One region of the Streptosporangium sp. NPDC050148 genome, then DNA from elsewhere that is predicted to be linked to it. Evidence: riboswitches for the same ligand, from Rfam matches in the RefSeq annotation. Region 1 holds a riboswitch; each other region holds the start of a gene.
What was found. A riboswitch is a leader RNA that binds a small molecule or an ion and turns the genes downstream of it on or off. The one in region 1 is predicted to bind S-adenosylmethionine.

Region 1 (9,882 bases):
CCAGCTGCGAGATCCGCGCCCGGCAGTTCGACCGCTCCCGCTACTGGCGCGGGCCGTCCTGGGTGAACACCAACTGGCTGCTGCGCCGGGCCGCGACCGTCCACGACCTGACGGGGCTGGCCAGGATCCTCGGGGCGAGCACCCTGCGCCTGGTACGGCAGGCGGGTTTCCGCGAGTGCTTCGACCCCTTCGACGGCAGCGGCCGGGGCAGCAGGGACTTCTCGTGGTCGGCGGCGCTCACCCTGGACCTGCTCGCCGATACCGTGGAGGAATGAGGCTCTTCAACCGCATGCCCTCCGAGGTCCGCGCGGCCGTCGTCCCGGGTGACCGGGTGCTCACCTACGCCGGAGGGCCGGACGGCTACGTGATCGCCGCCGACCGGGCGCTGTACCTGGGGGACGTGCGCCTGCCCTGGTTCCAGGTGGACCGCGGCACGTGGGACGAGGAGGGGCTGACGGTCGTCACCACGGACGGGCGGTCGCACCGGGCGCTGCTGCCCGAGCCGGGCCGGATCCCCGAGGCCGTACGGGAGCGGGTGACGGCCTCGATCGTGGTCAACCAGTACGTCCCGCTGGACGCCCGCGGGGGAGTGCGGCTGGTGGCGAGGAGGGCCGAGGCCGACGAGCTGGTCTGGGAGCTCGTCTTCGACGCCGGTCTCGACCCGGCCGACCCGGGCCTGCGCGCCCTGGCCGAGCAGGCGCTGGAGGAGACGCGCCGCAGCTTCGGCGTCTGAACGGGACCCGGCGGGTCTCCGGCGTCCGGACCGGTCCTGGGACGCCCCACGGACCCGGAACGGCTCCGTACACGCGAAAAGGCCCCCGAGGGGGCCTTCGCACCTGCGGGCCGCTCCCGGCCCGAGGGTCCGGAAGCGGCGTCGGGGATCAGTACGGCGCGGAGGTCCGCTGGTTCTCCGGCCAGCCGGTGCCGGTCTCGTCCACCTCGTCGCCGTGCCAGCCGTTGGCCGACTTCAGGAACGGCAGCCGGTTCTTGGCCACGTCACTGACCTTGTCCTTCGCCACGCCGGTGGCCCTGGAGACCTTGGCGCCCACCAGACCGGCGGTCTCCTGCACGGACGGGTTGTCGGAGACCCGCTGGGCCATCCGCTTGATCTGCTCGTAACGCTCCCGTCCGGCACGGCTCCCCAGGACGTACCCGGCCGCGAATCCCACACAGAACATCATCCGATAACGCATGTCCACCTCCACAAGCTGTTCCGCCGGACCCCGTGATGCGATCACCTGCGGATCGCCACTCGTCCCGCCCCTACCCCGGAGTATCGATGCGACACACACCCATGGAGTGCGCTAATCTATTCCTGCGCCGCAAGGAACGGGGAACATCCGCTCCGACCAGCGCAAAGCGCGATCCCGTGTAGCTCAATCGGCAGAGCAGCCGGCTGTTAACCGGCAGGTTATAGGTTCGAGTCCTATCGCGGGAGCCATCACGAAGGCCCCGGAAGCCCCGCTTCCGGGGCCTTCGGCGTCTCGTATCCCGATTCAGCGGACAAAGCACGGCGAATCACAGAAAATGAGATCGCCGTGCCCGGGCCCCGTGATCGCAGCGGATGGACCGGCGCGCGGCTGCCGCGGACCACACCGATCGCAGCGGGGAAGGGCCGCCGCGTTCAGGGCACCGTGCCGCCCGGAACGGCCGTCGTGCCCGTGAGCCACATTGGGTGGTTTTGCTGTGCTCACCTGGCGAAGGTCCCGGCGTCATGCCCCGGATCCGGTCCATGTCGTCCCCGAGGCGCCCCCTGCCGTCGCGCGGACCCCGGCCGACGAGAGGGCCGCGGCCGATGTGGAGGCCGCGGCCGAGGACTATCTGAGGTTGTTCCACGCGGAGAATCCCGGGGCAGGTGACCCGCGGGAGCGCCTGCGCGAGGTCCGGCAGGAGATCGCCCGGACCGGCACGTACACGCACACTCCCAGCGAGCTGGTCTTCGGCGCCAGGGTGGCCTGGCGCAACAGCGGCAGGTGCATCGGCCGGCTGTACTGGCGCTCGCTACGGGTGCGCGACCGGCGGTACGTCACCACGGCCGAGGGCATCGCGGTCGAGTGCGTGAACCACCTGCGGGACGCGGCGCTGGCCCGCAGGATCCGCCCGACGATCACCGTGTTCCCCCAGGAGCGGCCGGGCGTCCCCGGGCCCCGGATCTGGAACGAGCAACTGATCCGGTACGCCGGTTACCGGACGGCGGACGGGTCCGTCGTCGGGGACCCGCGCTACGTCGCCTTCACCGAGATGCTGCGCGAGCTGGGCTGGCCGGGCGGTCCCGGGAGCCCGTTCGACGTCCTGCCGCTGGCGATCTCGGTGGGGGAGGGGCCGCCGCTGCTGTCCACGCTGCCCGGCGACGCCGTCCTGGAGGTCGCGCTCTCGCACCCGGTCCACGCCTGGTTCGAGGAGCTGGGACTGCGCTGGCACGCCGTACCGGTGATCTCGAACATGTGCCTGGAGATCGGCGGGGTCTGCTATCGGGCGGCGCCGTTCAACGGCTGGTACATGGGCACCGAGATCGGCGCCCGCAACCTGGCCGACACCGACCGCTACGACCTGACACCGTTGATCGCCCGGCGCCTGGGCCTGAACACCGGCACCGACCGCTCGCTGTGGCGGGACTACGCCATGGTGGAGCTGAACGCGGCGGTGCTGCACTCCTTCGAGCGGGCCGGGGTGACGATGACCGACCACCACACCGAGTCCCGGCACTTCCTGATGCACCTGGAGCGCGAGGAGAAGGCCGGGAGGGTCTGCCCGGCCGACTGGAGCTGGATCGTTCCGCCGATGTCGGCCTCGGCCACGCCGGTGTTCCACCGCTACTACGAGGACAGGCGGCTGACGCCGAACTTCGTCCACCACCCCGACTCCCTGGAGCGCGGTCTCGGCCGCCCCCGCGGACCGGGAAGCTGATCACCGGCCCGTCCTCCCTCCGGAGCCCCCGCCCCTGCTGACGCCGGGGCGGGAAAAGGTGTAGAACGATATTCTGTAACCTCGGGACGGAGGTTCTGACGCGGGTGCCCCGAGGGCTCCCCGGAGGGAGGCGGAATGCTCGACCTGGTGCTGTCGTCGGTCGAGGGGGGCGTGCTCACCCTGACGTTCAACCGGCCGGACCGGCTGAACGCCTGGACCGACGAGATGGGCAGGCGCTACTTCGACCAGCTGGCCGACGCCGAGAAGGACCCCGAGGTCCGGGTGATCGTCGTCACCGGGGCGGGACGGGGGTTCTGCGCGGGCGCGGACTTCCGGACGCTCACCGCCATCCAGGACGGCTCCTACTCCGGGGAGCCCGACCGGCGTCCCACCACCTTCCCGACCACGATCCGCAAGCCGGTCATCGCCGCCGTCAACGGTGCCTGCGCCGGGCTCGGCATGGTCCACGCCCTGGTCTGCGACCTGGTCTTCACCGCGGACGAGGCCAAGTGGACCACCGCGTTCGCCCGCCGCGGACTGGTCGCCGAGTACGGCCTGTCGTGGATCCTGCCGCGCCTGGCCGGCCAGGCCGCGGCCATGGACCTGCTGCTGTCGGGCCGTACCTTCACCGGGGCCGAGGCCCGCGAGCTGGGGCTGGCCGTCCGGTCGGTGCCCGGGGAGCGCCTGATGGAGGAGACCATGGCCTACGCCCGGGAGCTGGCGACCCACAGCTCACCGGCCTCGATGGCGGTGATCAAGCGGCAGGTCTGGGGCGACTGGCAGCAGAGCCTGGAGTCCTCGGAGTCGGCGGCCGTCCGCCTGATGGCCGAGTCCTTCACCCGCCCGGACTTCGTGGAGGGCGTGGCCAGCTTCGTCGAGCGCCGCGCCCCGGCGTTCCCGCCGCTGTAGACGGGCCCGCGCCGTGGACGGAGCCCTGCCGTGGACGGGCCCGCGCGGTCGTGCGGGTGTTCCACCAGGTCGCACGGGCCCTGGGTCGTACGGGCCCCGGCGGGTCGTGCCGGCCCTGCCGGGTCGTACGGCTCCGGCGGGCTCAGGTGACCAGGGAGAGCCAGTGCGGGGCGGCACCGAAGGGAGGGGTTCCTGCGGTGACGGCCTTCATCAGCCAGGCGGCCGAGTCACGGGCGTTCTGCACCACGTCGGGCGGGTACGCGTACCGGATCCGGTGCTCCTCGAACTCGTCCTCGTCGTCCAGGAAGATCCGCCTGGTGCGGCCCCTGAGCACGTCACGGCGGGTCCGGATCACGTCGAGGTCGAGGTCGATCATGGTGACCTCGCCGTCGCGCCACTCGGGCACCGTGGAGATGTCGCAGTAGATCTCGTGCTTGTTCGGGGCGGCGTTGAAGGCGGCCGTCCACCAGGCGTCGCGGGGGAAGAGCATCACGAAGGGCTGCGGCCAGGCGACGGCGGGGCCGTCCCCCTTGTGGCCGCTGGAGCCGGCCACGCAGCCCGTCCAGACCCCGTGCTCGTCCTCGCCGAGCAGCAGGCCGCGGTGGTGCCAGTGCAGCGATCCGTCGTACTTGCGGTAGACCACGTTCACGATCTCGTAGGACATCCTTCGACAGTAGGGCTTGACAATGATCCATGCATTTCCTACCTTTTAAATAGGTTAAACGCGTCGATGTGAGACCCCGGCCGGCTGACCGGCGCCCCTTCCGTCGCGAGGGGCGCCTCCGGGGAGAACCCGGCGGCACGGTCGGCGTGCCGCGGACGCGGCCCCCGCCGGGCCGCCGAGACGTGTACGGGAGTGCCACATGTCGCAGAGCGCCACACCGGAACCCGACCATCCCGAACCCCTCGCCCTCGACCCGGACGGCGTCCCGGCCGGGGAGCCGGTGATCGTCAAGGGGATGGGGCCGGCCCTGGCCGGCCTGCTGGTGCCGCTCACCTCGGGCAGGGGCGGCCGGTGCGCCCGCGGGTACGACGGGGAGCTGGTCTACCTGCCCGGCGAAGGCGAGCCCCTGCTGCACGTGGGGTCCTCGCGCGGCGTGCCGCACCACCGCGGGTTCGCCCACCCCTTCGGCGGCGCCGAGCCGCCGGTGCCGCGCTTCGTCACCCGCGGCACGCTGGGCACGGGGCCGTGGAACCTCCGCCGCGACCTGTGGCCCCTGGTGGCCAAGGAACTCGCCTTCGCGTACTACCACGAGCTCATCACCGCCCACCCGGAGCGGACGCGGTCGACCTGGGAGGAGTTCGAGGAGGCCTTCGCGGCCGAGGAGTGGAACAGCCCCGCGATGCGCAGGCTCGTCCGCGCCGCCGTCCCCCGGCACCCCGACCGGCTCGACCTCGACCGCCTCGACCGGCCGCTGCACGGCATCCGGTTCGGCGACCGGGCGGGGGTGCGCAGGTGGATGCGCGGCTACCTCGCCGCCGACCTGGAACGGCGCTCCGACCCGGCGCACAGCGCCGACCACGCCATGGTCCTCGCCCTGCTCTCCGTCCGCGCCGTCCTCGCCGAGGCCGGCGTCTCCGACCCCTGGTTCCGGGAGTTCTCCGACCATGTCGCCGGTGGCTCGCCCGCGTCGTACCTGGAGGAACTCCGCGCCCTCGCCGAGGCCGGGGTGGTCGTCTTCCTCGGCGCCGACCTGGTGATCGACCGGTACGAGGGACGCTGGCGGGCACAGAGCCCCACCGCCCCCGGGGCCGTGACCTCCACGGTCCTCGTCGACACCGGACGGCCCGCGTGGTCGCCGGACAGGACGGCGGTCACGGCCTCCGGCGCGGACCCGTGGGCCAGGGCACCGCGCAGGAGACCGGCGCCCAGGACCGAGACGAGGTACTCCAGGATCCTCGCGACGACGCCGGTGTGGGGACGGCACCCCACCTGATCCCGCACGGCACGCCCCGCGGCCCCGGTCTCGCCCGCCACGGTCGCGGGAGCGGTCCCGCCCGTTCTCCGTGCGGGTCCCGCCCGGTCCCGTGCGGCACGGCTACGTCGCGGGGTGACTCGGCACGGCCTCGGGAACGGCGTCCGTGCTCCGGTGGCCGAGCCTGCGGATGTCGGGCAGGAGCAGCACGCCCAGGCAGGAGGCCGCCAGCAGCGCCGCCGCCCCGTACAGGGTGGGGGCGGTCCCCACGGCGGTGGCCAGCGGCCCGGCCAGGGCCATGCCGAGGGGCATCAGCCCGAGGGAGAGCAGCCAGTCGTACGCCGACACCCGGGAGATCGCCTCGGCCGGGATGTGCTCCTGCACCAGGGTCTCCCACATCGGGGCCATCAGCGCCAGACCACCGGTCATCAGCCCGTAGGCCACCGCGACCATCGGCGCGGACATCCCCGCGGCGAGCAGGACGAGCGGCAGCGCGCCGAGCGCCAGCACCAGGTTGGCGACGACCAGGGGCCGCTTCGGCCTCACCCGCAGGGCCAGCAGCGCCCCTGCCAGGGCGCCGATCGTGCCGCCCTGCACGATCGTGCCCCAGGCGAGCTCGCCGCCCAGGGTGGTGACGGCGAGCACCGGCCCGATGGTGATCAGGACGCAGCGGCTCAGGTTCCACATGGAGTGGCCGACCAGGTTGGTCCAGTACCACCGGTGCCGTCGCATCTGCGTCCAGCCCTCGGCGAGCTGCCGCAGGAACGGCTCGTGCGGCGTGGGCGGGATCGGCGCGAGCCGGAGGCGGCCCAGCAGGACCGCGCTGGCCGCGAACGTCAGCGCGTCCAGGAGCAGTGCCCAGCCGGCGCCGACGGTCAGCGCCAGGGCGGTGGCGATCCCCGGGCCGAGCAGGATGGATCCCCGCTGGGCGATCGCCATGAGCGCGTTGGCCCGGGAGAGGTGCTCCGGGGCCACGGTGGCGGGCACCAGGCCGGTCGTGGCGGGCAGGAAGAAGGCGGACCCCGCGCCGGAGAGGGCGGCCAGGATCGCCAGGTGGGCGATGTCGACCGTGCCGGTGACCAGCTCGACGCCCATGGCCGCGTGGGCGAGACCGCGGACCAGGTCCGCGGCCACCATCACGCGGCGGCGCGGCAGCCGGTCGGCCCAGACCCCGCCGGGCAGCATGAGCGTCACCGTGGCGATCGACTGGGCGGCCAGCACGAGGCCCAGGTCGGTGGCCGAACCGGTCGTGGTGACGATCGCCAGCGCGAGCGCCACGGCGGTGATCGAGTCGCCGACGGCCGACAGGCTCTGCCCGGCCCACAGCAGCCGGAAGCGGGCGTCCCGCAGGGGGGACAGGGTGTCTCGCATGGGGGTCATGAGAGAAAAGTACTATGAAAGCAAAATATATGCATTCATAACTTTGGATCGCCGACGGGCGGCGTACCCTGTGGGCATGTCAGAGCCCGACTCCGTCGACCGTCACATCGCGCACTGGTCCCGGGAGCTGTCCGACCTCGACCCACAGATCGAGGGGATGGTCACGCGCATGCAGATGCTCGTGCGGCTGCTCAAGCGGCACAAGGAGGAGTGGCTGGCCGCCGGAGGGCTCAAGCCGTGGGAGTTCCAGATCCTGCACCACCTGGTGGCCACCGGGCCGCCCTACCGGGCGACGCCCTCGACGCTGGCCGAGTGGCTCGACACCCACCCGGCCACGCTGACGAACCGGCTCGACCGGCTGGAGAAGGCCGGGTACGTCGACCGCGCGCACGACCCGGCCGACCGCCGCCGCCTGCTCGTGGGGCTCACCCCGGCCGGCCGGGCCGCCTGGCAGGAGCGCATGGACGAGGGCGACCGGTCGGAACGGGCGTTGTTCGCACCGCTGGACGCGGACGAGCGGGAGCTTCTCGACGGCCTCCTGCGCCGCCTGGTCCGCGCGGCCGAGCAGGAGGGCCCGCCGCTGATGCCCGACTGGCCGGCCGGCCCGAAGGCGCCCGTCCCGCCGGGCCCGTCCTCCGGTCCGGCCTCGGGCGCGACGACCACGCGGTAGGGGCGGCCCTGGACACGGGCACGGCCACGGGCTCGGGCACGGCTGCGGGCTCGGACACGGGTGCGGACGCGGGCCCGGGTACGGACGCGGGCCCGGACATGGACGCGGGCCCGCGCGGAACGCGGGCCCGGGCCGGGACGAGGCGTTCGAGCCGGAGGCGTTCAGGCCAGCCGGCGGGCTCCGGCCGCGGGCACCGCGGGATAGATCTCCGGTGCGGCCCAGCCGCGCTCGGCGTAGGCGCCGGTGACCGACGCGCGTACGGCCTCCACCCGGTCGTCGGCGACCAGCGCGATCGCCGACCCGCCGAACCCGCCACCGGTCATCCGTGACCCCCGGGCCCCGCCCCGGATCGCCGACTCCACGGCCACGTCCAGCTCGGCGCAGGAGACCTCGAACTGGTCGCGCAGCGACAGGTGGGAGGCGTTCAGCAGCGCCCCGATCTCGGTCACCTTCCCGGCTCGCAGCAGCCCGATCACGGCCTCCACCCGGTGGTTCTCGGTCACCACGTGCTGGGTGCGCCTGCGCTCGTCGCCGCTGAGCCGCCCGAGGGCGTCCGCCAGGTCGGTGACGTCGCGGAGCGCGTCGACCCCGAGGTGCGCGGCGGCGTTCTCGCAGTCCCGGCGGCGGTCGGCGTACTCCCCGCCGGCGTGCGAGTGGTGCACGCCGGTGTTGACGATGAGCAGCTGCAGGCCCAGGCTCGCCAGGTCGAACGGGATGTTCCTGGTGCCGAGGCTGCGGCAGTCCAGGAACAGCGCCTGCCCCTCCTCGCCGAGGGCCGAGGCCGCCTGGTCCATGATCCCGCACGGCATCCCCACGAAGTCGTTCTCGGCCTTCTGTGAGGCGAGCGCGATCTCCATCTTGGTCATGCCGAGCCCGTACAGCTCGTTCAGCGCCGTGCCGACCGCGACCTCCAGGGCCGCGCTCGACGACAGGCCCGCCCCCTGCGGGACGTCCCCGTCGATCACCACGTCGGCGCCGCCGACCCGGTGCCCGGCCTCGCGGAGCGCCCAGAACACCCCGGCCACGTAGCGGGCCCAGCCCTGGGCCGCGTCCAGCCGCTCCAGCGTCACCGGCTCGTCCGCCGCCTGCAGCGACCGGAGCCGGACCACCCCGTCCTCGCGGGGCGAGACCGCCGCGTTCACCCCCCACGGCACCGCGAACGGCAGCACGAACCCGTCGTTGTAGTCGGTGTGCTCGCCGATCAGATTGACCCGCCCGGGAGCATGCCACACCCCCGCGGGCTCCACGCCGTACGACTCCCGGAAAGCTCCAACAACGCGCATGATCCAACACTCCTCAACAAGGTTCCCCAGTAGGGTAGCGAGTCCCCTGCCCCTCGGGTCCGCCCGCGGCCTCGCCGAAGGTCACATCTTGAACCCGGCCCGCCGGGCGGCGATGCGAACGGGCCCGACCTTTGGTTGAATGCCGCGTACGGCGTGCGCGAGGGGCGGTAGCTCAGCCGGTTAGAGCAGGGGACTCATAATCCCTGGGTCGCGGGTTCGAGTCCCGCCCGCCCTACCTCTCGTGAGCAGGAAAAGTGTTTCCGGCCTGCTCTTATGCGTCCCTGTTGATAGCTCGTGGATGTGCTCGGCCTCGATCAGCGCGGTGACGCGGCCGGCCCGGTCTTCTCGCCGAAGACCTCTTCGATGAGCCTCTGGGTCGCCTTCTGGAAGGGCTCGCCCAGGGTCATCTCGACGTCCTCGACGTAGTTCAGCGAGGCGGTCAGGGTCGTGGCGCCGTCGGGGGTGCTGTACATCAGTGCCGCGTGGCCGGCCATGCCGCCGTTGTGGGAGATGACGGTGCCGCCCGGTGTGGTCAGCACGAACACTCCCAGGCCGTAGTCCATGCCGGGGGCGCCGGTCGGATAAGGGGTGCACATCTGGGTCAGCAGCGGGGCCGGCAGGAGCTTTCCGCTCACCAGGGCGGAGATGAACGTGTGCAGGTCCCGGGTGGTCGAGATCATGTCACCGCCGCTGGAGATCCAGGAGGGGTTCTGGCGGGTGACGTCGACCGTCCTGTGCTCGCCGTCCTCGGCGTAGCGGTAGTAGCCGTGGGCGTGCGGCCGGGGGAGGTCGGTCTCGGTGGTCGGCACCACGGTGC
Region 2 (9,882 bases), on a different contig from region 1:
CTCCCAGGGACTCCCGGTTGCGCAGCACGCTCGCCCCCCGGCTCATGTGCCCCTGGATCCTGGTACGGGCCCTGGGGTCGATCAGGCCGAAGGGGCGGTCGTCGGGGACCGGCACGCCCGCCACGGCGTCCACGGCGTTCCTGGAGCCCTCGGCGTCCACGGCGTCCACGGCGGGCGCGGCGGGCGCGGCGTCCATGGGGTCCGCGCCCCTTCCAGGCGACGCGGCGGCCGTGGCCTTCGCCGTGGCCGCGGTGGCCGCGGCGGACGGGCCGCGGCCGGTCGCCGCGGCGTGGACGTCGGCGGCGATCCGCGCGGCGAAGACCAGCCCCTCCAGCAGGGAGTTGGAGGCCAGCCGGTTGGCGCCGTGCACGCCGGTGCACGCGACCTCGCCGCACGCGTACAGGCCGGGGACGCTGGTGCGGCCGTGCAGGTCGGTACGGACGCCGCCGCTGGCGTAGTGGGCGGCGGGGGCGACCGGGACGAGGCCGGTGACCGGGTCGATGCCGTGCTCCCGGCAGACCGCGTGGATCGTCGGGAAGCGGGTGCGCCACTTCTCCTCGCCGAAGTGGCGGGCGTCGAGGTACACGTGGTCGGCGCCGGTGGCGCGCATCCGCCGCATGATCGCCTTGGCCACCACGTCGCGGGGGGCGAGATCGGCCAGCTCGTGGACGTCCCGCATGAACCGGACGCCGTCGGCGTCGACCAGCACCGCGCCCTCGCCCCTGACCGCCTCGGAGATCAGCGGCTGCTGGCCGGTGGAGTCCTCGCCGAGCCAGAGCACGGTGGGGTGGAACTGGACGAACTCCAGGTCCCTGACCACGGCACCGGCGCGCAGCGCGAGCGCCACCCCGTCCCCGGTGGAGACGACCGGGTTGGTGGTGGCGGCGTAGACCTGCCCCATGCCGCCGGTGGCCAGCACCACGGCCCCGGCGGTGACCGCGCCCACCCCGTCGCGCTCTCCCTCGCCCATGACGTGCAGGGTCACCCCCGCGGCGTGGCCGCGCGCGTCCTTGAGGAGGTCGAGGACGAGCGCGTGCTCGATCACCTCGATCCCCGACTCTCCGACGGCCTGCACCAGCGCCCTCTGCACCTCGGCGCCGGTGGCGTCGCCGCCCGCGTGCACGATGCGGTCACGCCGGTGGCCGCCCTCCCGGGTGAGCTGGAGCGCACCGGAGGCGTCGGTGTCGAACCGGGCGCCCGTCGCGATCAGGTCGCGCAGCGCGTCCGGCCCCTCGGTCACCAGGACCCGTACGGCCTCCTCGTCGCAGAGGCCCACCCCGGCGACGAGCGTGTCGGACAGGTGCTCGGCCGGGGTGTCGGCGGGGTCGAGCACGGCGGCGATGCCGCCCTGGGCCCAGCGGGTGGAACCGGACGACAGGACGTCCTTGGTGACGACCAGGACCTTCGCCCCGGGGGCCAGGCCGGCGTAGCGCAAAGCCAGGGTGAGACCCGCGATGCCGGAGCCCACCACGACCACGTCCGCCTGGACCGTCCAGCCCGGAGCGGGCGCGGTCAACCTCTGGGGGATGGCCGGGATGCTCATTGCCGCCTCCTCGCGGGGGTTCATAGAGGCCGTTCATTTCGTCACTCTGACGATAACGCGGGGTCCGGGGCGGCCCCACCCCGGGGTGGGCATCGCGCGGCCGGCGCCGATCCCGGGCGCGCCCTGGCCGGTCCCGGCCACGGTCACCGCCCCGTCGGCCCCGACCCCGGGATCATGTTCCCTGGATCATGAGACCCGCCCCGGCCGCGGGCATCGCGCGGCCGGCCCCGCCCCGGGGACCACGAGACCGCCCCGGCCGCGGGCGCCCCGGTCAGCCCAGGGTGAGCGTGACGTTGTCGATCAGCCTGGTGGACCCCACCCGTGCCGCCACCGCCAGGATCGCCTCGCCCGCGTGGTCGTCGCCGACCTCCGCGAACGTCGCCGGATCGACCAGGACCAGGTAGTCCAGGGCCAGCGACGGCTCGGCGTCCAGCACCGCGCGGGCGGCACCGCGGACCCGCGGCGCCGTACGCTCCGCCGACCCCTCGGCCAGCGCCCTGGACAGGGCCAGCGCCACCTGGCGGTCCCGCGGCGACAGGTAGCGGTTGCGGCTGGACAGCGCCAGCCCGTCCGGCTCGCGGACCGTGGGCGCCCCCACGACGGTGACCGGCACGTTCAGGTCGGCGACCATCCGGCGGATCATCGCGAGCTGCTGGGCGTCCTTCTGCCCGAACACCGCCACGTCCGGCCGGACCAGGTTGAACAGCTTCAGCACCACGGTCAGCACCCCGTCGAGGTGGCCGGGCCGGAACTCCCCCTCGACGATCGACCCCATCGCCCCCGCGGAGACGCCGACCTGCCTGCCGGGCGGGTACATCTCCTCGGCGGAGGGGGCGAAGACGATCCCCACCCCCTCGGCCCTGCAGATCTCCAGGTCGGCCTCGAACGTACGGGGATAGCGGGAGAAGTCCTCGGCGGGACCGAACTGGAGCGGGTTCACGAAGATGCTCACCGCCACCTGGTCCGCCCGCTCGCGCGCCAGCCGGACGAGGGAGCGGTGCCCCTCGTGCAGCGCGCCCATGGTGGGCACGAGCGCCAGCGTGCCCGCGCCGGAGAGGGCGCCCGCGCCGATCCCCAGGGTCTCGCGCGCCTTGACCAGTCCTGCGCGGTCCTCCACCACGATCACTGCGACCTCCGGGGGTGACGCTCCGGCTCCCTGGCCGGAGGGGGGGTGACGTCTGCGAAACGGCCGCTCGCGGGCCTCAGGTCCATGTCAGGTCCACGTGTTGCCGCCCAGCGCGTCCAGCAGGCGCTCGGCGGCCTCGGGCTTGAGCAGCCCGGCCGCCAGGGCCCGGTCGGCGGTGAGCCTGGCCAGCGCCACGTAGGCGTCCGCCGCCTCGGGGGCGGCGAGGATCAGCGCGTCCACGTGCCTGCGGACGGTCCCGGCGTCGCCGCGCACCACCGGCCCGGTCAGCCCGGCGATGCCGAGCCTCAGCACGTTCTCCAGGGCCGCGCCGAGCAGCGGGCCGAGCATCCGGCCCGGCTGCTCCACGCCGATCCGTCCCAGCAGTTCGGAGGACTCCGCGATGAGCGTCACCATGTGGTTGGCCGCCCCGGCCAGGGCCGCGTGGTACAGCGGCCGGTCCTCGTCGGCGATCCAGACCGGCTCGCCCTCCATCTCGATGACCAGGGCCTCGGCCACCGCGCGGAGCGGGTCGGGCGCGGTCACCCCGTAGGAGATGCCGGTCAGGCGGCGCAGGTCGTCGTCGCGGCCGGTGAAGGTCATCACCGGGTGCAGCGCCAGCGGCAGCGCCCCGGCCTTGATCGCCGGGTTCAGCACCGCCAGCCCGTACGCGCCGCTGGTGTGGGCCACCAGCTTGCCCCGCAGGTCGGCGCCGGTGCCCACCAGGCCGGAGACCAGGTCGGGCAGTACGTCGTCGGGGACCGTCAGCAGGACCAGGTCAGCGCCGGCCACCACGTCCTCGGGCCGGACCGGGACGAGCCCGAGCCGCTCGACCGCCCGCTCCCTGGAGGCGTCCGAGACGCCGCTCGCCGCGACGACCCGGTGCCCCGCCCTGACCAGCGCGGCACCGAGCGCCGAACCGACCCTGCCCGCTCCGACCACTCCGACGGCCAGGCGTGCCGGGCGATCGACTGCGTCCATGACGTCCCGTCCTTCGACCATGTGGGGGCTCCGTGCCCGATTGACCAGCGTAACGGGCCGTGCCGTGGTGACCGCCTCAAGGCGCTCGTTCGGTCCCGGCGGCGAGGTTCCCCCACAAGAGTGCCAAACCGGATCTCCGGCGGGGCGCCGGGACCCGCGGAAGGTATCGCGGTGACGGGAACCGGACGACCGGGGACGCGCCGACGCGGCCTCGTCCGCCGCCACGCGGGCCGGTGACAGAATGCGGTCATGTGTTCACTCCAATCGTCGGCACGAGTCGATCTCGTCCCCCCGCCCCGCCGGGTAGCGTCTGAGGACGTGTGGCTCACCTGGCGCGCCGCGATGGAGCATGCGCTCTACGGCGAGAGCGGTTTCTACCTCCGGGAGCGTCCCTCGGGTCACTTCCGTACCTCGGTCGGCGTCTCCCCGGTGTTCGCCGAGGCCGTGCTGCGCGAGCTGGTCGCGGTCGACGAGGCGCTCGGCGGCCCCGAGGCGCTCGACCTGGTCGACATCGGCGCGGGCGAGGGCGTTCTGGCGACCGGCGTGCTCGCCGCGGCCCCGGCCTCGCTGCGGCGGAGGCTGAGGGTGACCGCGGTCGAGCTGGCGCCCCGCCCCCCGGCGCTGCCCGAGGAGATCGTCTGGGCCAGGGCCGCGCCGGACGGGATCTGCGGCCTGGTGATCGCCAACGAGTGGCTGGACAACATCCCGGTCGACATCGTCGAGCAGACGGCCACCGGGCCCCGGCTGGTGCTGGTCAACGTCATCGACGGCGAGGAGCGGCTGGGCGGCAGGCCGGGCGAGGCCGATCTCGCCTGGCTGAACCGCTGGTGGCCGATGCGGGTCACCGGTGAGCGGGCCGAGATCGGCAGGCCGCGCGACCGGGCCTGGGCGTCGGTGATCGTGCGCCTGGCCCGTGGCCGGGCGATCGCGATCGACTACGCCCACTCGGCGGACGACCGGCCGCCCTACGGCACGCTGGCCGGGTACCGCGACGGGTCGACGGTGGCGCCGGTGCCCGACGGGTCCTGCGACATCACCGCCCACGTGGCGCTGGACGCCTGCGCGGCCGCAGGCGAGAGCGCCGGGGCCGTCACCACGGCGCTGACCACGCAGCGCCGGGCGCTGCGCGCGCTCGGCGTCACCGGGCGGCGCCCACCGGCCGAGCAGGCCGGCCGCGACCCGCGCGGCTACCTGCGGGCCCTCGCCAGGTCCTCGGAGGAGGCCGAGCTCATCGCGCCCGGCGGGCTCGGCGGGTTCGGCTGGCTCTCCCAGACCCGCCACGCCTGAGACGGTGAGCACCGGGGCCTTCGAACCCGTCGGCGTACGACCGCGAAGCCGGTTCAGATCCGTACGTCGAGTGAGGTCAGGCCCCGGATGACGTAGCCCGGCCCCCAGGTGGGCTCGGCGACCGGTTCCATCCTCGGTGCCCTGCGCAGCAGCGTGCCGAACGACTCGACCAGCTCGACCCTGGCCAGCGGCGCGCCCAGGCAGAAGTGGATGCCCGCGCCGAAGGAGATGTGCGGGTTGTCGGCCCGGCCCACGTCGAGGCGGCCGGGGTCGGCGAAGACCTCGGGATCGCGGTTGGCGGAGCCGAACAGCAGGGCCACCTCGGCACCCCTGGGGATGTCGACCCCGCCCACCGAGACGTCCTCCAGCACCCAGCGCTCGAACATCTGCAGCGGCGTGTCCCAGCGCATCAGCTCCTCGATCGCGGTGGGCAGCAGCCCCGGATCGGCGCGGAGCCGCTCCAGCTCGGCCGGGTTGCGGAAGAGCGCCCACCAGCCGTTGCCGGTGACGTTGACGGTCGCCTCGTGCCCGGCGTTGAGCAGCAGCACGCAGGTGCCGACCAGCTCCTCCTCGGTGAGCCTGTCGCCCTCGTCGGCCACCAGGGCGAGCGCGCTGATCAGGTCGTCACCGGGGTCGGCCCGCCGGGCGCGGGCCAGGTCGACGAGGTAGGCGGAGAACTCCTCGGCCGCCCGTACGGCCGCGTGCTGGGCCTCGACGGACGGCCGCAGCTCGTACATGCCGCAGATCCGGGCCGACCAGGGCCGGAGCAGGGGCCGGTCCGCCTCGGGCACGCCGAGCATCTCGGCGATCACGGCGACCGGGAGCGGCTCGGCCACCTCGGCGATCAGGTCCCCGCCACCGCGCTCGACGAAGTCGTCGACCAGCCGTCCGGCCATCCGGGCGACCTTGGGCCGGAGCGCCTCGACCATGCGCGGCGTGAACGCCTTCGACACCAGCCGCCTGAGCCGGGTGTGCACGGGCGGCTCGACGTCGAGCATGCCCGCCCTGATCACCCGCCAGAACGGGTCCTGGAACCCGGGGTCGTCCGGCCTGCCGAACTCGGCGTGGGTGGCCACGTGCAGGTAGGAGCGGCCGAGCCTGCGGTCGCGCAGCAGCGCGTTGACGTCGGCGTGCCGGGCGACGAGCCACTGGCCGGTCGGCTCGAAGAAATCGACCGGCCGCTCCCGTCGCAGTTCGTCGTAGGCGTCGTACGGGTGGGCGACGAATTCCGGATTCCAGGGATCAAAGCGCACGTGAGCATCGTAATCCCCCAGCTGGGAGCCGGGCCGGTCCCCCGATCCCGCCGACCCGGTCTCCCCCGGCCCCGCTCACCCGGCCCCGCTCACCCGGCTCGTCCGGTTCCGCTCACCCGGCTCGTCCGGCCGTGCTCACCCGGGCGGCCGCCCACCGGACGGCCGCCCGCCCGGCTTCACGCGGGACGATCCGTCCCGTCCGGTCGCGCGTCGGTCCCGGTCACGCTCCCGGAGCCGGTCCCCGTCCCGGTTCCGGACTGCGCTCCGGACTGCGCTCCGGCCCCCGCCGCGGACTCCGAGTGTCCCCGCGTCCCGGACACGGCAGGCTCGCCCTCCCCCGAGGAGGCGTCCGGCTCGGCCTGGTAGCGGGAGTGCAGCTCGACCGGCTTCTGTGCCGTCTTGCGGCGCATCCGGATGTTCAGCAGCTCCACCAGCAGCGAGAACGCCATCGCGAAGTAGATGTAGCCCTTGGGGATGTGCTGCTCGAAGCCCTCGGCGATCAGCACGACGCCGATCAGCACCAGGAAGGACAGCGCGAGCATCTTGATGCTCGGGTGCTGGTCCACGAAGCGGCTGATCGGACCGGAGGCGAACAGCATCACCAGGACCGCGACGATGACGGCCGCGATCATGACGCCCAGCTCGTCCACCATGCCGACCGCGGTGATCACCGAGTCGAGCGAGAAGACGATGTCGAGGATCATGATCTGGACGATCACGGAGGCGTAGGAGGAGGCCATCCTGCCCCCGCCGTGGCCGGAGTCGCCCTCCAGGCTGCCGTGCATCTCGTGGACGCTCTTGGCCAGCAGGAACAGGCCGCCGAGTATCAGGATCAGATCCCGCCCGGATATCCCCTGCCCGAACACCTCGAAGAACGGCTCGGTGAGTCTCACCACCCACGCGAGCGCCACCAGCAGGGCGAGGCGGCTGAGCAGGGCGACGAGGAGACCCAGCCTGCGCGCCTTGTCCCGCTGCTCGGGAGGGAGCCTGCTCACCAGGATCGAGATGAAGATGATGTTGTCGATCCCCAGCACGATCTCCAGGGCGACAAGGGTGAAGAACCCTATCCATATCTCCGGGTTGGTCACCCAGTCCATTGCTTCCTCCTTTGGGCCCGCGGGGGAACAGAGCCGGCCGGCGGCCAGAACGGTTCTTCGGCTGACTCCCAGGACGACCGGGAGCCTCCAGGAGTTCCTTGCGAGCCCTTCCGTGTCGAAAGTCACCCCAGGTGCCGACTCGCGGCGCGTGTCCGGACTTGCGAAAGGGCGGCGGCCGTCGGTTATAGTTCCCCCGTAGGTCATGAGTGCCAGTGACAAGCCCCGGCTCGCTGGCCGGCAACCCTCGCGTCCGCGGCGGGGTGCCCCGGGTGAGGACCTGGTCCGGCACGAGGTGTGCCGGGCAAGCGCGGGCTTCGGGTGCCTATGTCTCATGGGTCGAGGTCCGATGACCTCGAAGGAGCACCGGCATGTCCACCCTGACGATCTTCGCCTCCACCACCGCTTCCACCACGGACGCCCCCACGGCCCACGCGAGCGCCACCCCGGCGGCTCCGGCCACCGCGACCGGCGGACGGCCGATCCCCGCCGTGCTCGGCTCGGACCTGGAGGTCCCGGTGAAGGGCGGCAGGCTCGTCCGCTACGCCAACCTCGACTACGCCGCCAGCGCCCCCTGTCTGGAGCCGGTCAGCGCCGCCGTCGCCGCCGCGCTCCCGGCCTACTCCAGCGTCCACCGCGGCGCCGGGTACGCGTCCCAGCTGACCACGGCCCGCTACGAGCAGGCCCGGCACACGGTGCGCGCCTTCGTCGGAGCCCGCCCGCACGACTCGGTGATCTTCACCCGCAACACCACCGACGCGACCAACCTGCTGGCCCGGAGTCTGCCCGAGGGGACCACCGCGGTGGTCTTCGACACCGAGCACCACGCCTCGCTGCTGCCCTGGGACCGCGCGGTGCGGCTGCCGGTGCCGGCGTTCCCCGGCGAGGCCGTCCGCGCCGCCGACGAGGCCCTGTCCTCGATCGAGGGCCCGGCGCTGCTGGTGGTGACCGCCGCCTCCAACGTCACCGGCGAGCTCTGGCCGATCGCCGCGCTGGCCCACATCGCGCACCGCTACGGCGCGCGCATCCTGGTCGACGCCGCGCAGCTCGTCCCGCACCGCCGCCTCAACCTGACCGCGCTCGACCTGGACTACGTGGTCTTCTCCGGTCACAAGCTCTACGCCCCCTTCGGCACGGGCGCGCTGGTCGGCCGCTCCGACTGGCTGGCCGACGCCGAGCCGTACCTGCGGGGCGGTGGCGCGGTGAGGGCCGTCACCGACGACGGGGCCGAGTGGCACGACGACCCCGAGGCCCGGCACGAGGCCGGCACCCCGAACGTGCTGGGCGCCGTCGCCCTGGCCGCGGCCTGCGACGCCCTGTCCGCCACCGGCTGGACCCCGCTGATCCGCGAGGAGGAGCGCCTGCTCACCCGGCTGCGCGCGGGCCTGGCCTCGATCCCCGGCGTGCACGAGCTCTCCCTGTGGGGCCCGGACCACCCGCGCGTCGGCATCGTCTCCTTCGTGGTGGACGGCCTCACCGCCCGCGAGGTCGCCGAGACCCTCTCGGGTGACCACGGCATCGGCGTCCGCGACGGCAAGTTCTGCGCCCACCCCTTCGTCCGCCACCTGCTGGGCGCCAAGGACGGCGGCTGCGACGACGTCACCGCCTCGGCGGTACGCGCCTCCATCGGCATCGGCACGACCCAGGAGCACGTGGACCGGCTGATCGGCGCCCTGCGGGATCTTGCCTCGCGCCCGTGACGTGACAGCATGGACCCATGACCGAACCTCGTGCCGAAGGCGCTCCCCGTGAGCTGAGCGTGGGGATGGGGGCGGGGGCCGCCGCCGTGGGCGGCGCGCACGGCAAGGAACTCGCGACCGAGGACATGATCCTCAACATCGGGCCGCAGCACCCCTCCACGCACGGCGTGCTGCGGTTGCGGCTCACCCTGGACGGGGAGCGGATCGGCTCGGCCGAGCCGATCGTGGGCTACATGCACCGGGGCGCGGAGAAGCTGTTCGAGGTGCGCGACTACCGGCAGATCATCGTGCTGGCCAACCGGCACGACTGGCTGTCGGCGTTCGCCAACGAGCTGGGCGTCGTGCTCGCGGTGGAGCGGATGCTCGGCATGGAGGTGCCGGTCAGGGCGGTCTGGACGCGCACGCTGCTGGCCGAGCTCAACCGGGTGCTCAGCCACCTGATGTTCCTCGGCTCCTACCCGCTGGAGCTCGGCGCGATCACGCCGGTCTTCTACGCGTTCCGGGAGCGCGAGACCCTGCAGGCCGTGATGGAGGAGATCTCCGGCGGGCGCATGCACTACATGTTCAACCGGGTCGGGGGCCTCAAGGAGGAGCTGCCCGAGGGGTGGACGGGCCGGGTCTCGACGGCCGTGGCCGACGTGCGCCGGAGACTGCCCGACATCGAGGACCTGATCGCCGGGAACGAGATCTTCCTCGCCCGTACCCGCGGGGTGGGCGTCCTGGACCGAGAGACGATCATGCAGTACGGCGTGAGCGGCCCGATCGCCCGCGCCTCCGGCGTCGACATGGACCTGCGCAGGGACGAGCCCTACCTCGCCTACGGCGAGCTGCCGGTGAAGGTCGTCACCCGCTCGGCCGGGGACTGCCACGCCCGGTTCGAGGTGCTGCTGGAGCAGGTGAA
Region 3 (9,882 bases), on a different contig from region 1:
AGCCCGGCCGAATCGGTGAACGCCACCACGTCGCCCGGAGGGACCGCCGTGAACGTCTCCCTGAACGGCACCGACAGCCGCCGCCTGCCCAGCCAGACCACCAGGGTGTCGCCCGGCGTGATGCCCAGGCTCACCAGGTCGCCCGAGCCGATCGAGAGCTGGGCGTTGCCGTACCGGTCGATCGAGAGCACCTCCCCCTCGGCGTACCCCTCCTGCACGGTCGAGGTGGGCGCGGGCAGCGAGACCAGGCGGCCCAGCGGGATCTCCGGGCCCAGCTCGGCCGGCCGGCGTCCGATCGCCAGGTGCGCCGCCACCGGCGCGAACAGGTCGCGCCCGTGGAAGGTCGGCGAGACCGGCTTGAGGAAGAGATCGCCGTTGGACAGCTCGTAGGCGGCCCGCGCGCCCCCGCTCGCGTTGATCGCCCACGACAGCAGCCCGTTGTCGGGCCCCAGGAACACGTGCTCCCCGGCCTCGACCGCCACGGCCCTGCGCGCTCCGCCGACACCCGGGTCCACCACGGCGACGTGCACGCCCGGCGGGAGGTAGGCGATCGTCTGGGCCAGGATCGCCGCCCCGCGCCGTACGTCACCCGGCGGCACCAGATGGCACACGTCGATGATCCGCGACTCCGGCGAGATTCCGACGATCACGCCGTGACAGGCGGCGATGTAGCCGTCCTCCAGGCCGTAGTCGGTGAGAAGGCTGATGACAGAGGTCACACCTGGTGACTGTACGTCTCCACATCCGTCATGAACAGCGCGAAATTCCGGACTATCCTGACTTCTGGTCGCGCACGCGGTGCGATCCCCGCCCGTCCGGCCGAGGAGGAAGCAATGGATCCCGCGCCGACCCCCGGCGACGGCGCCGCAGCCGAGCCTCCGTCGCGGGCGCTCACCGAACAGGAGCGGGAACTGCTCGCCTTCGAACGGCGATGGTGGCGTCACGCGGGCGCCAAGGAGCAGGAGATCCGCCAGGTCTTCGACCTCTCCGCGACGCGCTACTACCAGCTGCTCAGCGAGATCATCGAGCTGCCGGCGGCGCTCGCCCACGATCCGATGCTGGTCAAACGCCTGCGTCGGCTCCGCGAGACCCGCCGCCAGGAACGCGCCGCCCGAAAGAGGGGCTTGCGCCCCTGATGGTGGGGTACGACCGCTCGGGCGGGCGCCCGCGCCGGGGTCTCCCGGTGGGCGCCGCGCGGACGGACCGGAGCCGGGCGGCATGACGGCGAGGACACGACATGACGGCGAAGACACTCGACGGGCTGAGGCGGGCATGAGGGCGAACACCACCGACGGACTGAAGGCGATCGTCGCCGACCCCGCGGGGGCGGTGATCGGGCTCGACTTCGACGGCACGCTCTCCCCGATCGTCCCCGACCCGGCCGCGGCCAGGATCGCCCCCGGCGGGGCCGAGGTGCTGACCAGGCTCGGCGGCCTCATCGGCTCCCTGGTGATCGTGACCGGCCGGCCGGCCGCCGTCGCGGTCGAGTACGGCTCCCTGGCCGCGGTGCCCGGCCTGGTGGTGCTCGGTCACTACGGCCTCGAACGCTGGGAGGCGGGCGCGCTGGCCGCGCCGCCCGTGCACCCGGGCCTGGACGAGGCCAGGGCCGGGCTGCTCACCCTGGTCGCGGGCCTGGACGGGGTCAGGATCGAGGACAAGGAACGGGCGGTCGCCGTGCACACCCGTCAGGCCGCCGACCCGTGGGCCACTCTGGAGGCGCTGGCCGGGCCGGTGGCCACGCTGGCCGCCTCGGCCGGGCTGACCGTGGAGCCCGGCAAGCTCGTGCTGGAGCTGCGCCCGCCGGGGATCGACAAGGGGGTGGCGCTGGACGCCTTCCTGCGCGAGCGGGCCGCCCGGTCGGTGCTGTTCGCCGGGGACGACCTGGGCGACCTGCCGGCGTTCGCGGCCGTGCGCGGCTCGGGGCTGCCGGGGGTGACGGTGTTCAGCGGGTCGCCCGAGATCGAGGTCGAGGCCGACCTGGTGGTGGACGGGCCCACGGGGGTGCTGGAGCTCCTCAGCTCGATCGCCGACGCGATCGAGAAGGAGACGACCGGCTGAGGGCGGGCGCGTCCCCGGCGGTGCCGATCAGCAGCCCGGCCAGGGCCGCCCCGATCAGCGCCGGCACCAGGAGGAACGCCGTCCGGGTGCCGAACCCGTCGGCCAGCGCGCCCAGCACGAACGGGCCCACTCCGAGGGCGACGCTCGTGATGATCGAGGCGATCGCGGTCGCCTGGTTCCGCCGTCCCCCGGAGACGGCCAGCAGCCGGGAGAGCGCCATCGGGAAGTGCAGCGCGACGCCCAGTCCGGAGAGCGCCAGCCCCGCGTACGAGAACGCGGGTTCCGTGCTCAGCCAGAAGACCCCCCAGCCGGTGGCCGCGACCAGCAGCGCCCCGATGAACAGGACCGTCGGCGCGATCCGCAGGGCCAGCCACGCCCCCGCCAGCCGCCCGGCCGCCATCCCGGCGGTGAACGCCGCGACCGCGGTCGCGGCCACCGCCGGAGACAGGCCGGTCCGGTCGGAGAACAGCTTGGCCGCCCACAGGTTGAAGCAGAACTCCGCGGCGACGCAGCAGAACAGCACGATCCCGGCCAGACGGAAGCGCCGTCCCAGGCGGGCGCCGTCCCCGGGCGAGGCGTCCACCCCGGGCGAGGCGTCCACTCCGGGCGCGGCGTCCATCCCGGCCGAGACGGGCCCCGTCTCGGCCGCGGCCGGGCGCTCGGGGACGCGGACGCGCCCCATGAACAGTGCGAGCAGCACGGTCAGCACGGTGGGCACCACCAGCGCCGCCCGCCAGCCCAGCGTGCTCTGCGCCGCGACGCTGACCACGAACGGCACCCCGATGCCGACGATCACGCAGACCGCGTTGGCCTCGCTGATCGCCGCCGGGCCCGCCGGGCCGTGGCGGTCGTCGAGCGACGCCATGCCCGTGTACATGGTGAGCGAGGCCATCCCGCTGGCGACGCCGTAGCCGAGCAGGGTGGCGGGCAGGACGGTGGGGGCCGCCGCCACCAGGAACGTTCCGGCGCTCATCCCGGCCATCCCGGTCCAGATCACGGCCCGGCGGCCGATCCGGGCGGTCAGCCGGGGGAGCGCGAGGCCGGTGAGGATGCCGCCGACCGCCATCGAGGTGCCGTGCAGCCCGGCGACCGCCTGGGAGAGGCCCTGGTCGATCCGCAGCAGCGGGAGCGCGGCGCTGAGGCCGTACAGGTAGGTGGCGAAGACGCCGAGCTGGAGGTAGACCAGCCAGGTCGGGCGGTCGCGGACCAGCCGGACGGGCGCGGTCACGATCACCCTGATCTCCCCCGGACGTCGAAAAAACTGAAACGGCCTCGGAAACTATCTCATAGAGGTCTGAAACTCCGCGCTCAGGCGAGGGCGTCGAGCTGCTCGGCGAACCACCGGTGCGGGGGGAGGGCGGTCGCCGCCGCGGCCAGCAGGCCGCCCCTGCGGGAGCGTTCGCCCTCGGGCATGGTCAGGCCCTCGTGCAGCGCGGCGGCCGTGGCCGAGACGTCGTAGGGATTGACCGTGAGGGCGTGCTCGCCCAGCTCGGCGGCGGCGCCCGCCTCCCGCGAGAGCACCAGCGCGCTGCCCGGCGACAGGATCGGCCCCTCCTTGGCGACCAGGTTCATCCCGTCCCGGATCGGGTTGACCAGCAGCACGTCGGCCAGCCGGTAGGCGGCCAGCGACCGCGGGTAGTCGTCGTCGACGTTGAGGATCAGCGGGTCCCAGTCCTCGGTGGCGTACTCGTCCTCGATCTCCTTGGCGCAGCGCTGCACCGCCGCGGTGTACTCGCGGTACTCGGGCAGGTCGTGCCGGGAGGGGTAGGCGAAGGCCAGGTGGGTGACCCGGCCGTGCCACTCCGGATGGGCCGCCAGGAACTCCCGGTAGGCGACCAGGCCCCTGACGATGTTCTTCGACAGCTCGGTCCGGTCGATCCGCACGATCAGCCTGCGGTCGCCCACCTGGGCGCGGAGCGCGGCCATGTGCGACTCCACGTCGGGCTCCCCGGCCCGCGCCCACAGCGCCTTGCCGTCCACGCCCAGGCTGTGCGTGCCGACCCGGGTGGTCCTGCCCGCGTGGGTCACCGTACGGGCGCCGGGGTCGACCGAGGCGCCGAGCACGGTCCGGCAGCAGTCCATGAACGCGGTGCCCCAGCGCTCGGTCAGGAAGCCCGCGTGGTCGGAGCCCAGGATGCCCTCTAGCAGCTCGGCCGCCACGTCGTCGGGCAGCAGGGCGAAGTACTCCGGCGGGGCCCAGGGGGTGTGCGAGAAGTGCGCCACCCGCAGGTCGGGCCGCTCGCCCCGGAGCATGGCCGGGACCAGGCTGAGGTGGTAGTCCTGCACCATCACCCGCGCCTCGTGCGGGGCCTCCTCGGCCAGCGCCATGGCGAACGCCTCGTTGTAGGCCTGGTACGACTCCCACTCCCGGCGGAACCTGGCGTCGAAGTGCGGCATGTTGGGGGTGTCGTAGAGGAGGTGGTGGACGAACCAGAGGGTGGAGTTGGCCACCGCGTTGTAGGCGCGGTGGAAGGTCGTCGGGGGGATGTCGAGCATCCGCAGCGCCCCGGTGTCGTAGCCCGCCTGGTCGAGCCGGCCGCCGGGCGCCAGCCGCACCGCGCCCCGGTCGCCGTCGGACAGTGCCGCGCAGACCCACAGGGCGCCCATGTCCCTGGCGACCGCCGACAGCCCCGACACCAGGCCGCCTCCTCCCCTGCGCATGGACAGGGAGCCGTCCTCGGAGAGGGTGAAGGAGACGGGGCCCCGGTTGGAGGCCACCAGGATCGCTTTCATCAGATCCCTTCACTGGCTAGGGACACGCCTGTCCTGAAGGTTAACCGGCACCTTCCCGGGACGCCTCCTCTTCCGGAGAGGGAGGAATGGCGTTCGTCGGATTGTGTCAGCTCTTGTCAGCCGGTCGGTTTGTGTTCATGGGTTTTACCCGCTTTTATGGCGCGATCGACGGTGAACGTCTGTCATCTACGACCGTAGGATGTCCAGCGACCGTGACCGCTGATGGGGGCCCGTGATGGCGCTGGACGAGACGACCGAGGAACTGGCCCGGCAGGCCGCCCTCGGTGACCACCGCGCGCTCGGCGAGCTGCTGAAGCGCATCGAGCCCGCCGTGCTGCGGCACTGCGGCCGCATCCTCCCCTACCGCCAGGACGCCGAGGAGGCCTGCCAGGACACCCTGCTGGCGGTGGCCCGCAACATCGGCCGCTTCGAGGGTCGCGCCCGGTTCAGCACCTGGCTGCACATCGTGACCGCCAACTGCGCCAGGACCACCTACCGATCGCTGAAGCGCCGCGCCGCCGAGCAGAGCTCGGACGAGCTCCCCCTGCAGAAGCCGGACGTCGCCCGGGTGAGCGTGATCGCCGGATCCCGGCTCGACCTGCTCGACGCGATGGAGGCGCTGGAGGCCGAGAAGCCCGACCTGGCGCAGGCTCTGGTGCTGCGTGACATCTGCCAGCTCGACTACAACGAGGTGGCCGAGCAGCTCGGCATCCCGCTGGGCACCGCCAAGTCGCGGATCCACCAGGCCCGCAAGTACGTCCAGGGGGCCCTGGGCGAGGCCTACGGTCTCTGACCCGTCCTTCTCCGGCCCGCCCTCTCTTCGGCCCGCCCTTCTTCGGCCGTCTCCTTCCGACCGGCTCCTTGCGGGCCGGCCGGTCGCCTCCGGCCGGCTCCTCCTGACCGGCCGGCTCCGGCCCGTCGCCTCCCGCCCCTCAACGAGGGTCGTCCGCGTGGCGTGCGGCTTCTGCGGCCTTGACCGGTGACGGCTGGATTAGGGTGGCCCCGTCCGCGTCACCCGGCCCGGTGCCCGCGTCATCAGGCCGTCGGTGACATGGGGCGATCTCCCCCCTCAGCTCCGGAAGCCGAGGTCGAGGAGAGACCCACATGTCCCGCAGACACGCCGTCACCGCCGGATGCGTCCTGGCGATCACCGCGCTCACCCTGGCCGCCGCTCCGGCGGACGCCGACCCCCGGACGGGCGGGCCCGGGGCGGCCGAGCCGGTCGGGCCCGCCGTACCGATCGCGACGAAGACACCGGGAACGCCTTCCAGGGCCGGGACGCCGGGTGTGACGGTTCCCGGGGGCGCGAGGGCCGCGGCGCCGCCACCGGGCATGCTCGAGGCGCTCCAGCGCGACCTGGGCCTGACCCGGGCCGAGGCCGAGACCCGGCTGCTCAACGAGGCCCGGCTGATCCCGATCGCCGAGCAGATGAGCAGGAGGCTCGGTGACCGCTTCGGCGGCGCCTGGCTGCGGGCCAAGACCGCGCACACCCTGGTGGTGGCCAGCACCAGGGCCACCGACATCCCCCAGATCCTGGCCGCGGGCGCGCAGGCCGAGATCGTTCCCACGTCGCTGACGGAGCTGTCCGCCATCAAGGCGAAGCTCGACGCCACCCTGCCGCCGCAGCCGCTGGTCTCCAGCGTCCGCTACATCGACGTCAAGCGGAACAAGGTGGTCGTGCTGGCCCCGCGGCCGGACCAGACCGAGAACATCATCGAGTCCTCCGGTCTCGACCAGACCGCCGTGATCGTGCTGCCCTCCACCGAGGCGCCGTTGCCGCTGTACGACCTGGTCGGCGGAAACGCCTACTACATCAACACCGTCAACCGCTGCTCGGTCGGCTTCTCCGTCCTCAAGGGGAACCAGCAGGGGTTCGTCACCGCCGGTCACTGCGGCAGGCAGGGCGCGCCCACCCTCGGGTTCAACCGCCAGGCCCAGGGGGTCTTCCAGGGGTCGGTCTTCCCGGGCAGCGACTACGCCTGGGTGGCCACCAACGCTGCCTGGACGGCCGTCGCCGGTGTGGACAACGGTGAGGGCGGCATCGTCCCCGTCGCCGGGGCCCGGGTCGCCATCGAGGGGGCCTCGGTCTGCCGGTCGGGCTCCACCACCGACTGGTACTGCGGCCTCGTCCAGCAGCGCGACGCCAGCGTCACCTACCCCCAGGGCGCCGTCCTGGAGCTGACCCGTACCAGCGTCTGCGCCGAGCCCGGCGACTCGGGCGGCTCGTTCATCGCCATCGACCAGGCCCAGGGCGTCACCTCCGGAGGCTCGGGCGACTGCGCCTCGGGAGGCGTCACCTACTTCCAGCCGATCGCCGAGATCCTCACCGCCTACGGCCTGGCCCTGAGGACCACGGCGGGCAATCCGCCGCCGCCGACCACCGGCACCTGCACCGGCTACCCCACCACCTACACCGGCGCGCTGGCCGCCGGGAGGTCCGTCTACCACCCCAGGAACGTCTACTACCGGGCGGGCATCCCCGGGAACCACTTCGGGTGCCTGGACGGCCCCGCCGGCGCGGACTTCGACCTGTACCTGCAGAAGTGGAGCCGCTCCGCCTGGCGGGTCGTCGCCTCCTCCAGGAGCGCCGGCCCCGACGAGAAGATCACCTACACCGGGACGCCCGGTTTCTACCGCTACCGGGTGGCGAGCGTGGCCGGTTCCGGCGCCTACACCGTGGGGCTCAGGGCGCCGTCCCCGCTCTCGGTCCGCAGCGCGCCCTGACCTGAGCGGCCGTCTTCGGGAAGTCCGGTGTCCGGCCGGGCGTCAAGCCTCCGGCACGGTCCCGGGGGGGGGGGGGGGGGGGGGGGGGGGGGGGGGGGGGGGGGGGGGGGGGGGGGGGGGGGGGGGGGGGGGGGGGGGGGGGGGGGGGGGGGCGTACCCCCCCGCAGCCATCCCCTCCCCCCCCCCCCCCCCCCCCCCCCCCCCCCCCCCCCCCCCCCCCCCCCCCCCCCCCCCCCCCCCAGGGCCGGTGACCACACCCCCCGCCGATGTCCCTGTCCGGCAGGTAACACGCCATGTCTCATACGGTGAGACGGCTTGCCGGGACGGCGGGGTGGCGGGGTAGAGTGCTGGAGACCTGCGCATCAGGTCGACAACTGAATACGTGCTCATCCAGAGGGGTGGAGGGACCGGCCCTGCGAAGCCCCGGCAACCCTCCCGGTTCAAGACTCGTGATCTGACGAGGTCGGCCGGGACAGGTGCCAATTCCGGTCTGTGGCCAGGGTGGTCGCAGACGAAGATGAGGGAAAGGCCTCGCTTCATGGCGCTCGCAACCACTGAGAACATCACCGTCACCTCGCCCGCCCAGCAGGACGCGGACGGAAGCTTCGGCCCCGCCGTGGCCCTGTCCTGTCGCGAGTGCGGTGCCCGCTACGACCTCGGCCCGAGCTTCGCGTGCATCGAATGTTTCGGGCCCCTCGAGATCGCCTACGACTTCGGGCGCGTGACCCGGGAGCAGATCGCCGAGGGGCCGGACAACATCTGGCGCTACCGCTCACTGCTGCCGGTCCCGGCCGACGTGGCCTCCAAGCCCAACATGGCACCCGGCTGGACCAAGCTCGTCAACGCCCGGAACCTGGCTCGCGAGCTCGGTATCCGCTCGCTGCACGTGAAGGACGACTCGGGCAACCCCACGCACTCCTTCAAGGATCGCGTGGTGGCCATCGCCGTGGAGGCGGCCCGCACCTTCGGCTTCCACACCCTGTCCTGCTCCTCCACCGGCAACCTGGCCGGTGCCGTGGCCGCCGCCGCCGCGCGGGCCGGGCTGGACTCCTGCGTGTTCATCCCCTCGAACCTGGAGCAGGCCAAGATCGTCATGGCCTCCGTGTACGGCGGCAGGCTGGTGGGCATCGAGGGCACCTACGACGACGTGAACCGCTTCTGCTCCGAGCTCATCGGCGACGAGCTGGGCGAGAAGTGGGGCTTCGTCAACGTCAACCTGCGGCCGTACTACGCCGAGGGCTCCAAGACGCTGGCCTACGAGATCGCCGAGCAGCTCGGCTGGCGCATCCCCGACCAGATCATCGTCCCGGTGGCCTCGGGCTCCCAGCTCACGAAGATCGACAAGGGGTTCAAGGAGCTGATCCGGCTCGGGCTCGTCGAGGACACCCCGTACAAGATCTTCGCCGCCCAGGCCGAGGGGTGCTCGCCGGTCTCGGCGGCCTACAAGGCCGGTCACGACGTGATCCGCCCGGTCAAGCCGGACACCATCGCCAAGTCGCTGGCGATCGGCAACCCGGCCGACGGCCCCTACGTCCTGGACATCGCCCGCCGTACCGGTGGCGCCGTCGAGGACGTGACCGACGCCGAGATCGTCGACGCGATCCGGCTGCTGGCCAGGACCGAGGGCGTCTTCGCCGAGACCGCCGGTGGCGTCACCGTCGGCGTGCTCCGCAAGCTGGTCGCCTCGGGCACGCTCGACCCCGACGCGGAGACCGTGGTGCTCAACACCGGGGACGGCCTCAAGACCCTGGACGCGGTGGCCTCCGAGGCGCGTCCCACCGCGGTCATCCGGCCCTCCCTTGACGCATTCCGTGCGGCCATCGCCTGAAAACCGTGAAAGGTACCGAACTATGAGCGTTTCTGTGCGGATTCCGACGATTCTCCGGACGTACACCGGTGGTGCCGCCGAGGTGAGCGCGGAGGGTGAGACCCTGCGCGAAGTTCTGCAGAAGCTGGACGCGGACTTCCCGGGGATCGGTGCCCGAATCCTTGATGAAACGGGTAAAATTCGCCGTTTTGTCAATGTCTACGTCGGCGACGAGGACGTCCGCTTCGCCGAGAACCTGGACACGGCCACGCCCTCGGGCGCGCAGATCTCCATCATCCCGGCGGTGGCCGGGGGCTGAGCCGCCGCCCACCCGGCGTCCCGGTCCCGGCGCTCCCGCGCCGTCACGTCGTCCCCGACCCGCCCCGGGCCGGCCCCTGCGGGCCCGTCCGGACCGCCGGTGGGCTCGGGGCCCGGCCCCGTTCGCCATCGACATCTCCCCACGACACCCGCGCGGCTCAGGCCGCGCGGGTGTCGTTTTTTATGACCCGGACTCATATTCCTTGCGCATGAAGAGATCGTACAAATTTAAACTAACTACT

Region 2: linked by a shared signal. The riboswitch ahead of ACZ6RT_RS28365 (aminotransferase class V-fold PLP-dependent enzyme) and the one ahead of ACZ6RT_RS16600 (hypothetical protein) in region 1 are both predicted to bind S-adenosylmethionine.
Region 3: linked by a shared signal. The riboswitch ahead of thrC (threonine synthase) and the one ahead of ACZ6RT_RS16600 (hypothetical protein) in region 1 are both predicted to bind S-adenosylmethionine.

What each region holds. Positions count from the first base shown of each region.
Region 1 is NZ_JBVJIA010000013.1:25,037-34,918, reverse strand. Features, by position in the region: gene ACZ6RT_RS16635 (MGH1-like glycoside hydrolase domain-containing protein) at 1-275, shown strand, start outside; gene ACZ6RT_RS16630 (hypothetical protein) at 272-733, shown strand; gene ACZ6RT_RS16625 (YtxH domain-containing protein) at 882-1,193, opposite strand; tRNA gene ACZ6RT_RS16620 (tRNA-Asn) at 1,366-1,441, shown strand; gene ACZ6RT_RS16615 (nitric oxide synthase oxygenase) at 1,687-2,907, shown strand; gene ACZ6RT_RS16610 (enoyl-CoA hydratase) at 3,043-3,816, shown strand; gene ACZ6RT_RS16605 (DUF402 domain-containing protein) at 3,959-4,480, opposite strand; SAM riboswitch class IV at 4,533-4,644, shown strand; gene ACZ6RT_RS16600 (hypothetical protein) at 4,680-5,753, shown strand; gene ACZ6RT_RS16595 (MFS transporter) at 5,856-7,112, opposite strand; gene ACZ6RT_RS16590 (MarR family winged helix-turn-helix transcriptional regulator) at 7,189-7,782, shown strand; gene galK (galactokinase) at 7,944-9,065, opposite strand; tRNA gene ACZ6RT_RS16580 (tRNA-Ile) at 9,227-9,300, shown strand; gene ACZ6RT_RS16575 (serine hydrolase domain-containing protein) at 9,380-9,882, opposite strand, start outside.
Region 2 is NZ_JBVJIA010000029.1:82,414-92,295, reverse strand. Features, by position in the region: gene ACZ6RT_RS28395 (L-aspartate oxidase) at 1-1,543, opposite strand, end outside; gene panC (pantoate--beta-alanine ligase) at 1,815-2,663, opposite strand; gene ACZ6RT_RS28385 (Rossmann-like and DUF2520 domain-containing protein) at 2,757-3,647, opposite strand; gene ACZ6RT_RS28380 (SAM-dependent methyltransferase) at 3,966-4,934, shown strand; gene ACZ6RT_RS28375 (cytochrome P450) at 4,988-6,187, opposite strand; gene ACZ6RT_RS28370 (TerC family protein) at 6,364-7,284, opposite strand; SAM riboswitch class IV at 7,483-7,598, shown strand; gene ACZ6RT_RS28365 (aminotransferase class V-fold PLP-dependent enzyme) at 7,653-8,981, shown strand; gene ACZ6RT_RS28360 (NADH-quinone oxidoreductase subunit D) at 8,999-9,882, shown strand, end outside.
Region 3 is NZ_JBVJIA010000017.1:11,771-21,652, forward strand. Features, by position in the region: gene ACZ6RT_RS20170 (SAM hydrolase/SAM-dependent halogenase family protein) at 1-719, opposite strand, end outside; gene ACZ6RT_RS20175 (DUF3263 domain-containing protein) at 834-1,136, shown strand; gene otsB (trehalose-phosphatase) at 1,273-2,058, shown strand; gene ACZ6RT_RS20185 (MFS transporter) at 2,015-3,292, opposite strand; gene ACZ6RT_RS20190 (alpha,alpha-trehalose-phosphate synthase (UDP-forming)) at 3,367-4,794, opposite strand; gene ACZ6RT_RS20195 (RNA polymerase sigma factor) at 5,027-5,584, shown strand; gene ACZ6RT_RS20200 (S1 family peptidase) at 5,896-7,515, shown strand; SAM riboswitch class I at 7,899-8,039, shown strand; gene thrC (threonine synthase) at 8,054-9,343, shown strand; gene ACZ6RT_RS20210 (MoaD/ThiS family protein) at 9,366-9,641, shown strand.